3 regions of the Shewanella sp. SP1S1-7 genome follow, and region 3 is predicted to be linked to each of the others. Evidence: predicted binding sites of a transcription regulator. Region 3 holds the regulator's gene; each other region holds the start of a gene.
The links. The regulator sigma-54, encoded in region 3, starts transcription at its own class of promoters, with help from an activator protein. The targets are predictions, from matches to a motif close to GTTGGCACGNNNNTNGNNT.
Positions count from the first base shown of each region.

Region 1: flgF (flagellar basal-body rod protein FlgF) is a predicted target of sigma-54. The motif match lies at 1,904-1,922, and genes of this name have one in related genera.
Region 2: Q4Q49_RS02115 (YggN family protein) is a predicted target of sigma-54. The motif match lies at 1,947-1,965, and genes of this name have one in related genera.

Region 1 covers NZ_JAUOEU010000006.1:43,474-47,746, reverse strand. The annotation lists gene flgD (flagellar hook assembly protein FlgD) at 1-343, shown strand, start outside; gene flgE (flagellar hook protein FlgE) at 425-1,786, shown strand; gene flgF (flagellar basal-body rod protein FlgF) at 1,959-2,702, shown strand; gene flgG (flagellar basal-body rod protein FlgG) at 2,713-3,501, shown strand; gene flgH (flagellar basal body L-ring protein FlgH) at 3,513-4,187, shown strand; gene Q4Q49_RS06890 (flagellar basal body P-ring protein FlgI) at 4,199-4,273, shown strand, end outside.
Region 2 covers NZ_JAUOEU010000002.1:80,406-84,678, forward strand. The annotation lists gene Q4Q49_RS02110 (LysR family transcriptional regulator) at 1-621, opposite strand, end outside; gene Q4Q49_RS02115 (YggN family protein) at 1,071-1,892, opposite strand; gene glsB (glutaminase B) at 2,074-2,988, opposite strand; gene Q4Q49_RS02125 (YggL family protein) at 2,988-3,314, opposite strand; gene trmB (tRNA (guanosine(46)-N7)-methyltransferase TrmB) at 3,368-4,084, opposite strand.
Region 3 covers NZ_JAUOEU010000010.1:125,848-130,120, reverse strand. The annotation lists gene rapZ (RNase adapter RapZ) at 1-452, opposite strand, end outside; gene ptsN (PTS IIA-like nitrogen regulatory protein PtsN) at 449-892, opposite strand; gene hpf (ribosome hibernation promoting factor) at 895-1,182, opposite strand; gene Q4Q49_RS10515 (RNA polymerase factor sigma-54) at 1,211-2,689, opposite strand; gene lptB (LPS export ABC transporter ATP-binding protein) at 2,797-3,528, opposite strand; gene lptA (lipopolysaccharide transport periplasmic protein LptA) at 3,525-4,079, opposite strand; gene lptC (LPS export ABC transporter periplasmic protein LptC) at 4,066-4,273, opposite strand, start outside.

The DNA of each region.
Region 1 (4,273 bases), on a different contig from region 3:
GAAAGGTGTGGTCAGTACCCCTAATAAAATTCCAGAGATTACTGTGCGTGTTGAAGATGAGAAGGGCCAAGTTGTGACCACCTTTAAAGTCGATGGCAGTGACGGTGGTAACGTCGATGTGAACTGGGATGGTTTAGATAAAGATGGAAAACCTGTGACCGCAGGCAACTATACGATTAAGGCGAGTGGGTTAGTGGATGGAAAATCCCAAGAACTGCCTGTTTCAACTTATGCCCATGTGACCAGTGTCTCTCTTGGTACGGCCAGTACTGGCGCCATTCTCAACTTGAGAGGCGGTATGGGGATCAAGTTAACCGATGTGTTAGCTGTGTCTGAAACTTAAATTTATACAAGATAATTTTTTAGAATCCGAATTGGGCGTTAGTTGTCCGCAATTGAATAGAGTCAAAAGTAGAGGTGAATTATGTCGTTTAACATTGCATTGAGTGGCATTTCTGCCGCACAGAAAGATTTAAACACCACGGCGAACAACATTGCGAATGCGAATACCATTGGCTTTAAAGAGTCGCGTGCTGAATTTGCGGATGTTTACGCTAATTCTATCTTTTCAAATTCTAAAACTGCTGTCGGTGGTGGTGTTGCAACGAGTCAAGTCGCCCAGCAATTCCATCAAGGCAGCTTACAGTTGACAAGTAATTCACTCGATATGGCAATTAAAGGTGGTGGTTTTTTTGTCACTGCTTCTGAAATAGGCAGTCTTGACCATTCATTTACTCGAGCAGGGGCATTTAAAGTCGATTCAAATAACTACATGGTTGATTCTGCTGGTAATTTTTTGCAGACATTTCCTGTGGATAAAGATGGTAATTCGACATCGGTAAGTTTGACTACAGCGAAACCAGTGCAGATCCCTGATACTGCAGGTAGCCCAGTAAAAACTGAAAATGTCAGTTTACAAATGAATCTAAATGCTAAGGAAAGTACCCTTGACCCTGCTGCATTCGATCCTCTAGACCCTAAGACATACAATAACGTTACCTCAATGACTATGTATGACTCACTCGGTGAGCCACATATCATGACAACCTATTTTGTTAAGCCTAATGATGCCTCTTATAATGGAGAGAGCAATTGGGTGGCTTATTACGCTATTGATGGTAAACAAGTCGATCTAGCTGGTGCTGCTGGTACTTATCAAACGGATACTACGGGCGATGGTAACCCTGACTCAACCGGTACAGCGCAAACAACTAGCGGTTGGAAGGGCTCTGTACTTAAGTTCAATTCTGTTGGTGTCTATACCGGTAGTGATCCAGCGGTCGTTAAGACTGAGACTTTAGGTGTGGGTGGTGCAGGCGTTTTAGGTGCTGGAGCGGATGGAACTCAAGACTTAACAATTAAGTTTAATGCGCCAACGCAATATGCTGCTCCTTTTGCGGCAACAGAGTTAACACAAGACGGTACTACTGTTGGTCGTTTAACTAACGTTGAAATTGGTGCTGATGGTTTAATTACTGCAAGTTACTCGAACGGTTCAACTGTGCCTTTAGCACGAGTTGCCTTGGTTCGATTTGCTAACGAACAAGGTTTAACACAAGTAGGTAATACGTCGTGGAAAGCCAGCTTGAATTCTGGTCCAGCCCTTGCTGGTGAGGCAAACAGTGGTACTTTTGGTAGCATAAGTTCATCGGCGTTAGAGCAATCGAATATCGATTTGACCACTGAACTGGTCGATTTGATTTCGGCGCAGCGTAACTTCCAAGCGAACTCTCGTACCCTTGAAGTGAACAACACACTGCAACAAACCGTATTACAAATCCGCTAATCATTACATTGTTTGACTAAGTGTTGCCGCCAGTGGCAACACTTAGCCTTTATCCTGCTATCAATTCACTTCATTTCCTTATTCTTCAATTCTATCAGTAAATTAAACGTCAACTTTATTGGCACGATGCTTGCTTTGCTATTGTCATGTAGAAAATTTGACGGAGCAGTCTGTGGACAAATTCCTTTATGTCGCCATGAGTGGCGCCAAGCAAAATATGAATGAGCTGGCGCTCCGTGCGAACAACTTAGCTAACGCGAATACCGACGGTTTTAAATCCGATATGGCGCAAGCTCGCTCTATGCAGGCCTTCGGTGAAGGATTGCCTACAAGGGTATTTGCGATGACAGAATCTCCGTCAGCAAATTTTCGCTCAGGTCCAATAAAAACGACCGGACGAGATCTCGATGTTGCCATTAAAGGCGACGGCTGGTTTGCCGTGCAGGCAAAAGATGGCAGTGAAGCCTATACCCGCGCTGGCAGTTTAAGTTTTGACTCTACGGGTTTATTACACAATGACAGGGGAAATCCTGTTATGGGAGATGCGGGCCCCATAGTGTTACCGCTTCCTATCGAGAAAGTTTCAATTTCTCAGGATGGCATTATTTCTGTGCGACCTCAGGGCGCTACCGCTGAAGTGGTGGAAGAGGTTGGTCGCTTGAAACTCGTTAATCCGGGTAATGCCGAGATGATGCGGGGTGAGGACGGACTGTTCCGGCTCGTGTCGGGCAATATCGCACCAGCCGATCCTAGCGTAGGGGTTGAAAGTGGCGCAGTGGAAGGCAGTAACGTAAATCCTGTCGATGAAATGGTGTCTTTGATTGACCTTCAGCGTCAGTTTGAATTGCAAGTCAAGATGATGAAAACCGCGGAAGAAAATGATCGCGCTTCATCTTCATTAATGCGTATTAGTTAGGAGATAGATTATGCATCCGGCGTTATGGATTAGTAAAACTGGCTTAGACGCACAGCAAACTGACATTGCGGTGATCTCGAACAACGTGGCGAACGCCAGCACTGTGGGTTACAAGAAAAGCCGCGCAGTATTTGAAGATTTGCTTTACCAAACAGTTAACCAAGCGGGCGGTGTCAGTTCTTCTAACACTAAGTTGCCTAATGGATTAAACATAGGTGCGGGTACCAAAGTCGTTGCCACACAGAAAATGTTTACCCAAGGCAACATGTTGACCACGGATAACTCATTGGATCTGATGATTGAAGGCCCAGGCTTTTTTGAAATCCAGCTCCCTGATGGTACTGCAGCCTATACCCGAAATGGTCAGTTTACCTTAGACGATACGGGCCAGATTGTGACGCCAGGTTCTGGCTACGTGCTGCAACCCGCGATCACGATTCCTGACAATGCGACTAGTATTACCGTTTCCGCTGAGGGTGAAGTTTCAGTGAAAACCCCTGGTACTGCAGATAACCAAGTTGTGGGTCAGTTGACAATGACGGATTTTATTAATCCATCGGGTCTGGATCCTATGGGACAAAACCTATACACGGAAACTGGTGCGAGTGGCACGCCAATTCAAGGTACCGCTTCGTTAGATGGCATGGGAGCGATTCGCCAAGGCGCCTTAGAAACCTCTAACGTTAACGTTACCGAAGAACTTGTGAACCTTATCGAAAGTCAGCGCATTTACGAGATGAACTCTAAAGTGATTTCAGCGGTAGATCAAATGCTGTCTTATGTGACTCAGAATTTATAGAGGCAAACATCATGGCTAGATATCTTGTGTTGGCCGTCGCGTTATTGCTTGCAGCTTGTAGCTCGACGCAAAAGAAACCCCTTGCGGATGATCCCTTTTATGCGCCGGTATACCCAGAGGCACCGCCGACAAAAATTGCCGCGACTGGTTCTATTTATCAAGACAGTCAAGCATCTAGCTTGTATTCGGATATACGTGCTCACAAAGTTGGCGACATTATCACTATCGTTTTGAAAGAGTCGACTCAAGCTAAGAAGAGTGCAGGCAATCAGATCAAAAAAGGCTCTGATATGAGCTTAGATCCTATCTTCGCCGGTGGTAGTAATATCTCCGTTGGTGGAGTACCAATTGATTTACGTTATAAAGATAGCATGAACACTAAACGTGAATCGGATGCGGATCAGAGTAATAGTTTAGATGGCAGCATTTCGGCAAACGTGATGCAAGTGCTGAACAACGGCAGCTTAGTGATCCGCGGTGAAAAATGGATCTCAATTAACAATGGTGATGAGTTTATTCGCGTCACTGGTCTGGTTCGCTCGCAGGACATTAAACCCGATAACACTATCGATTCAACGCGAATGGCCAATGCCCGTATTCAATACAGTGGCACAGGTACTTTCGCAGATGCTCAAAAAGTGGGTTGGTTAAGCCAGTTCTTTATGAGCGACTGGTGGCCCTTCTAAGGAGTCGTATCATGAAATATAAACTGGTGTTAGCCGTTGCCGTGCTAGTGTTTTCTCTACCTAGTCAGGCTGAACGAATTAAAGAT
Region 2 (4,273 bases), on a different contig from region 3:
CTTCTTAAATTGCCACATGCTGTGCTCGTGCCACTCGCCTTGATAGACCAAACAATTGTGGTCAACTAACTGCTCAGGTCGAGTTGGTTCGCCATGTTGAGCAATGTAGCCTGGAGAAGCAACTAACAGGAATTGGCACTTCATCAGAGGTCTAGCAACCATCCCAAGCGGTAATTGCTCCGACATAGTTAACAGTAAGTCTAAGCCTTCACTCACTACATCTACTTTATGGTCCAGTAAGCTCACTTGTAGCTCAAGCTCAGGATGTTTTGCCATAAAGGATGGCAGCGCAGGAATGATATGCATCACCCCAAAGGACTGGGAAATCCCCACCTTGAGCACACCGCGAGTCGCATCATTTAAGTTATGCACGCTGGCTATCGCTTGTTCAGCGTCACGCAGCAATTCTTCACCTTGCAGATACAGCAAATGCCCTGCTTCAGTCAGGCTTAAGCTACGGGTGGTACGTTGGATTAATTGAACACCAAGTCTATGTTCAAGATCGGCGACTTGTGTACTGACCTTAGACTTAGAGATCCCAAGCCTTCTTGCGGCGGCACTAAAACTACCAGCTCTGGCCACATGAGTAAAAATCGCAATAGGTTCTAACAGTTCTAACATGGAAGTCGCCTTAAGCTGTTTACGACAATGATATTAACTTTCGGTGAGTAGCAGTGGTTAGCGTAATCATCGCTTTAAAATAACCATAGCATTGATATCTCGCATTAAAGTGATATAACGCAGAGATTTAGACCGAAAAAGTCCACTAAAGTAGGGTGTTATATCTGACTGATATGCCAGCTTTTAATTATATTTTAAGAGTATACCAAATATTCGTCTCTAGACTGTAACATTCCGAACTAAATCGCTGCAAGCCAAGCCTAGACGCCACATCGACTTAATCCCTATAGCTTTCGCTACTAAGAATTAGCCAATAAAAAAGCCCCTAGGCGATAAATTAACTAGGGGCATAGCATTCAAATTTGACTCATGCACAAGGAGATAGAAGTTATTGCAGTTAAAACTCAGGGCTATTCACAAAAACTATCAGCAAGGACGATTAATAAGAACTATTCACGCAGCTCCTTGGTTGAGTTTTGTGTCAAAGCATAAGGCGCGAGTTCTGGTACCTCTTGGCGTAATTGATTTTCAAGCACTAACAGATTTTCAAATCGGTCGCACAAACGGTCAGCTTTAGCTTCCAGTCCCTTAGATTGACTCTCAATTTGTTGCTCAATATCTTGTCCTAAGTTGTCCATTTTTTTGGAGAAGGCATCCATCTTGGCTTCAAAACTATCACCGTCACCCGACATGATTTGGCCACCTATAGTCATCATAATAGTACCGACTGAGTTCTGAACAATTTGCTCCATTTCCTGCTCGAATTCGTCATTAAAGGTGTTCTGCATCGAGTCTTCCGTTGCACCGAGATAGAAGCTATCGCCATGACGGTAGGCCACTGAATCAACGCGCTTTTGGACACCTGCCATCATTTCATCGAATTTAGCACCGGCCGCATCGCCCATTAAAGGGGTTAACGCCATGCTCACCGCTTGGGACGCTAATGCGACGGCCTCGTTCACAACTTCAATCACTTCAGGCACTTGCGTCGACACTTCATCGGCGTATTGAGTCACTAGCTTTCTTTGCTTATCGGTTAAGTTTACTTGTTTGCCTTCAACAAATAACTTATCGACTTCGATGCGATACTTTTCTGTGCCCTTCTCGCTCATGACTAATTTTTTAGGCTCAACCATAACGTCATAATTTAAAGAGACTTCACAGCGCTCATCGACTTTAGGTTCAGTTTGCGCTTGCGCCAACTGTAGGCTAGATGTCCCTAAAATCACGCCGGATAAAGCAAATCCAGTTAATAGCTTATTTAATTTCATGTTGTTCGTCCTTTAATCTGAATAATTCGATAAACCTAACTACTGAATAGCTTATAGCAGGAGACGTGCCAACTTTATAACAATATGATTATGTTGAATTTAGGAAAGTTAGCACTAAAAGGTCATTAGCGAAATTCGCTAACTTTTAGTCTGATAGTGCTAATAAAAACGAGAGGTAAAGCTAGAAAATAGATCGGCCAAGACGCTGACTTAAATGCTCAAGCATGGCAGTGCCAGCAAGTGAATTGCCATTGCCATCGAGTTCTGGCGACCAAACACAAATCGACAGTTCCCCGGGAATAACGGCAATGATGCCACCACCGACGCCACTTTTACCTGGCATACCAACACGATAGGCAAACTCACCCGCTCCATCGTATAGGCCCGAGGTCGCCAACAGGGCATTAAGCTGCCGAGTTTGCACCTGAGAGATAAGCTCAGTCCCCGTTATGCTTTTGCCGCGATTAGCCAAGTACAACATGGCCTTAGACAAGTCTGCACAATTCATCTTTAAAGCGCAATAATGAAAATACGTGCGCAGCACAGTATCGACATCGCCTTGAAAATTACCAAAGGACTTCATCAAATAAGCAATCGCCGCATTGCGCGCACTGTGCTGATATTCTGAGTCGGCCACTTGTTTGTCGAAACTCACTTTATCGTTTTGGCTTAGTTGCCTGACTAACTCGAGCATTCTGTGTTTAGGTGCACCTAAACGACTCTGCAATAAGTCAGCAATCACTAACGCGCCAGCATTGATAAATGGGTTGCGCGGCTTGCCGCGTTCTAACTCGACTTGTACTAAAGAGTTGAATGAATGGCCCGAAGGTTCTTTGCCAACTCGGCTCCAAATTTCGGCTTCTTCATATAAAGTTAACGCTAAGGTTAAGCTGAAAACTTTGGAGATACTTTGAATCGAAAACGGCTCAAGGTAATCGCCCGCACCTAAAGTTTCACCATCAACAGTTGTAACGGCAATGCCTATTTTGCCAGCATCAACGCTGGCCAGTGCGGGGATGTAATCTGCAACCTTTCCTTGGCCGAGCAAGGGTCGAACTTTCTCGACCACTTCCTCAAGTAATGCCAACTCGGGCATTAACCCCACCAAATGTCGTACAGTTCGCTAACTTCAACCTGAGAAACTTTTTGGTTCGCCCAGAATGCCTTAACTGCAGCAATATCTTCTTCGGTACATTTGCCGATCGTTTGGGTTGCGATAATGCCTTCCCATTCGATGTGACCGCCGCCATGGAAACCTAACTTACGGGTTTCGATCACTTCATCGATGAATTTATCTACAGTTGCATCGATATCGGCTTCAGATACTGATGCATCAAAAGTCCAAGCCATATCAAAACCTAACTCTTGAAATTCATCAACGCGCATTTTCTTACGTAAACGACGGCTACGATTAGTTGCCATAGTGACTTTCCCCGTTGTGTTAAAAAACTAATTAATCAATTGAAATATCTAGATTAAGCGATACGCTCAAACATCAGATCCCATACACCGTGACCCAATCTATGGCCGCGGGCTTCAAACTTTGTCAGTGGGCGATGATCAGGACGTGGCACCACAGTGCCGTCACTCGACTGGTTTTGATAACCAGGAGCCGCTTGCATCACTTCCAACATGTGCTCGCTGTATTCTTCCCAATCGGTTGCCATATGGAACACGCCGCCAATTTTTAGCTTGCGGCGGATCAGTTCAGCAAATTCAGCTTGTACGATACGACGTTTATGGTGACGTTTCTTATGCCAAGGATCGGGAAAAAACAATTGCACTCGGGCTAATGAACCGTCGGCAATCGCATGTTCTAATACTTCCATGGCATCATGATGATACACACGTAAATTAGTCACACCTGCAATGGCGGCATCGCTTAAGCAAGAACCAACACCCGGTTTATGCACTTCAATACCAATAAAATTTTGCTCTGGTGCGTCTTTAGCCATTTGCACTAAAGAGGCGCCCATGCCAAAGCCAATTTCCAGCACAGTATCAGCTTCACGGCCAAAAACGTCACTCAGAACCAATGGCGTTGGGCTGTAATCTAAGCCCATTGTTGGCCACTGGCTTTCAATAGCTTGGGCTTGGCCTTTAGTTAAGCGACCTTCTCTTAAGACAAAGCTTCTGATCTTACGCAGATACTTGCCTTCTTCATTAAATTCAGCGGTAGTGACTTCGCTCATTTTTGCCTCGTCTAGTGGACAGCACCATCATAAAAGAAGGGCATTATCCAAAGTTCAACATACAGTGCAAGCACTAATGGGGCGAAAGTATACCAAGATTATTTGAGAGTGCGAATTTAGCAGTGATTTTCGGCTTTTTAGCACTTATCCACCTGTCTTTGAGCTTGTCTAAGAAGATAACTGCCGCTA
Region 3 (4,273 bases):
ATTTGTCTGACTTGGTCGCTTAAATCATAGATATTCAGGTTCGACGTATCTATGTAATGATCGACCAGTTTTGACATAGGCTCGAGCAGCTTCCCTTCCAGTTTTATCGCTTCTTGCAAAGAGACTTGGCTCTTCGACAAAGGGTGCAAACGGCGGGTCTCGCTGTAACGCTTGAGCAGAATTTTATCGCTGGAATTGAGGAAGAAGCTGGTTAACTCAGTATCAGGAGGCAGGCTCGCCAGTTGCTTCACTAAGACCTTGTCCTGCTCAGGCATGTTACGCACGTCGACACTGATGGCGACGAGATCGTTACTGCCTTTGAGTTGCTCAAGCAAAGTGCCGATTAAGGGCAAGGGAAGGTTATCGACACAATAATAGCCGAGATCTTCGAGTACCCTTAGGGCGACAGATTTGCCTGAGCCTGAGCGGCCCGACACTATGACCAGTTTCATCCAGTGATTACCTGATAGAGTTCCGTTTCATCATGCGTCTTGCGTAATTGCTTTAATATTTGCTTGTCGCTCAGCTTTTCGGCCATGCAAGACAAGGTACTTAAGTGCTGCTGACATTGGTCTGCAGGCACCAGTAGTGCAAATAAAATATCAACAGGTTGCTTATCGATAGCATCGAATGCTATCGGCTCTTCACACTTAATGAGTATGGCAATGGGCTGATCTATATCGGCTAGTCGACCATGTGGAATGGCGATGCCGTTACCTATACCTGTGCTCCCCATCTTTTCGCGCGCCACTAGGCTTTCGAATATCTCTTGAGATGAGAGGGTCGGGTACTGGGCAGCGACTAAGTCGCTGATGAGTTCCAGTACCTTTTTCTTGCTGCCCGGAGTGGCGCAGGTAGTGCACTCCGGCCGCAGTATGGTACAAAGTTCCATTATTAGTGTTTTGTTAACTTCTCTTTGTGTTTAATAACCTGACGATCAAGCTTGTCAATCAGGGCGTCTATAGCGGCATACATGTCAGCATGCTCTGAAGTAGCAAAAACTTCACCACCGATAAGATTTATTCTCGCTTCGGCAATCTGTTGCATTTTCTCGACATTGAGCACAACGTGCACATTATTGATCTGTTCGAAATGGCGTTCAAGTTTTGAAAACTTTTCTTCTACATATGCGCGTAACGATTCGGTAATTTCGACATGGTGTCCACTCAGGTTTATTTGCATAGAAACGTCCTCCGATATCCACTGTAGGTTATAAACTTTTACGCTGATTAGAAGGCGGAATGAGCATAGCCTCTCGGTACTTCGCAATGGTTCTGCGGGCTACGTTGATCCCTTGTTCTGCCAGAAGCTGTGCCATCTTACTGTCGCTTAATGGTTTTTTCTGGTTTTCCGCTGCAACCAGTTTCTTAATGAAGGCTCTGATTGCTGTGGATGAGCACTCCCCACCATCGTCAGTTCCGACGTGGCTAGAGAAGAAGTATTTTAGTTCAAAAAGTCCCTTAGGGGTATGCATGTATTTCTGTGTCGTCACCCTTGAGATGGTCGACTCATGCATTTCTACCGCTTCGGCAATATCGTTCAGCACCATAGGTTTCATGGCTTCTTCACCGTATTCAAAGAAACCTTGCTGATATTGGACGATACAGTTCGCCACCTTCAACAGGGTATCATTACGGCTCTCTAAACTCTTGATAAACCATTTAGCCTCTTGCAGATGACCACGAATAAATTGGCTATCGGCTTGGCTTTTAGTGCTGCGCGCCATCGAGGCATAATGTTGGTTTACATTGATTTTTGGCATGCAGTCAGGATTCAGCTCAACCACCCAGCGGCCATTTTTCTTCGACACTGACACATCTGGGATGACGTATTCGTCATCGTTGGGCGTAATCAATAAACCTGGGCGAGGATTGAGGGTTTGGATAAGCGCTATGCCGTCTCTTAACTCATCCTCTTTTAATTTAGTCTTACGCATCAACAATCTAAAATCGCGGGCTGCGATCAGATCTAAATGATCTTTGATCAGCATGCGGGCGTTTTCTAGGTTGGGCGTGTCAGCGGCGAAATGCGACAGTTGGATCAACAGGCACTCGCTTAAATCGCGGGCGGCAACACCAATGGGATCAAAATGTTGAATGCGCTTTAGTACGGCTTCGACTTCGTCGAGCTCAACCTCAGAATTGCCCATGGCTTCGAGGATTTCGTCAGTGCTTTGGGTGAGATAGCCTTGATCGTCGATGGCATCAATAATGGCGGTGGCAATGGCTAAATCGGTTTCAGAAAACGGTGTGAGGTTTTTTTGCCATTCTAAGTGTTCATACAAGCCTTCACTGGTCTCACCTTGGAAGGGCATATCGTCTTCACGACTGCCGCCGGGGCCAGAATTGGGAGAGGCGGTGAACACTTCATCCCAGGTGGTGTCCATGGGGAGTTCGTCGGGCATGGATTCTTTGGTTAAGGACTCTGCCGTGTCTATGGTGGAGCTGTCTTTTTCTGGCGGTAGGGTGCTAGATTCACTGAAATCCGTATCGGATAGCGTTTGGTTTACAGGGTCTTTAGTGGCGTCGAATTGATCCTCTTCCAGCTCGAGAAGGGGATTAGAATCTAAGGCTTGCTGGATCTCTTGCTGCAGTTCTAATGACGACAGTTGCAACAGACGGATGGCCTGTTGTAATTGTGGCGTCATGGTTAACTGTTGACCCAGTTTGAGCTGGAGTGACGCTTTCATGTTACCGCTGATCCCTACGTTATTATTGTTGGATGAGGTCGCTTGTTATCATCTTGAGTGGAGTCCAATGGTGGCATAAATTGCCTGCATTGGCTCCGCTTGATTAACTATAGCCTGAATTGTTCACCTAAGTACACAGCCCTAACTTGCTGATTGTCTAAGATCTCTGCGGGTGTTCCTTCGGCAATCAAGTTTCCGTGACTCACGATATAGGCATGTTCACACACATCTAATGTCTCACGGACATTGTGGTCTGTGATCAACACGCCAAGGCCACGACTTTTGAGCTGTTCGATAATCTTTTTAATGTCGATAACCGAAATCGGATCGACACCAGCAAAGGGTTCATCGAGCAAAATGAACTTAGGATTTGCTGCTAACGCCCGTGCAATTTCGACACGGCGACGTTCGCCCCCCGACAATGACATGCCTTGGCTGTCACGGATGTGGGTGATGTGGAATTCTTCGAGCAGATGCTCGAGTTGTTCTTCCCTTTGCTCTTTCTTCAATTCTTTGCGCGTTTGCAGTACGGCCATGATGTTGTCATGGACGGTCAGCTTACGGAAGATACTGGCTTCCTGCGGCAAGTAACCTATGCCTTTGCGGGCGCGCAGGTGCATAGGATCTGCGGTTAAATCATCATCGTCGATAAAGATGTGGCCTTTATCGCTTTTAACCAGACCGACGACCATGTAAAAGGTGGTAGTTTTACCCGCGCCGTTCGGGCCGAGTAGGCCAACGACTTGACCGGTTTTGACCGTCAGACTGACGTCTTTAACCACTTGGCGACTCTTATAACTCTTTGCCAGATTTTGTGCTCTTAGGGTGATTTGGGTCATTTAGAGTCCTGCTTTTTCACAGGTCTATCCGCTGGCGCGTCTGGTTTGGCATCATCTTGATAGCTTTCAGGCTGAATAATAGTGATCACGCGATCGTCACCATTACCAGTGCTTTCTGCAATCAATTTTTGCTGGATGATGTTATAGCGGATCACATTACCCGTCACTTGGCTACCTGCTTGATCTAACGAAGCTTGGCCTTTCAGTGTCAGGGTACGGCTTGCCATATCGTAACGAATTTCTTTCGCGCTCGCCGAGGCTGGACGGCCATCGTCTAACACTTGGCTGTAAGTTGCTGGGTTACCAGTGGCCACTAAAATTTTGCTATTTTCACCTTCGGCAGAAAATGCACGCAGTTCATTTGCTTGGATTTTTATCGAGCCTTGGGTAACTTCCACCGGACCAAAGAAGATGATCTGGTTGTTCTTGATATCTGCCGTTTGGCTCACTGCTTTGATTTTAACTTCCTGCTTTAGGTCGTCGACTTTAGCAAAGGCGCTCATGCTCATTATTAGCATTAGGCTGGCAAGTAATACGTTATTTTGCTTCATATGTTCCTACTACCTGACTGGTCAATTTCACTTCTTGCGCGTTGAGGTCGGCATAAAGGCCTTGGCCTTGAATATTAAAATCTTTCCCTGTGACGTAAATGGTACGTTCAGAGGTCATTATCATAGTATTGAGATCGAGTTCCAGATAACTGGTGGACAAGGTCTGGATCGGTTCTTCTGCGCTAATGGCATCA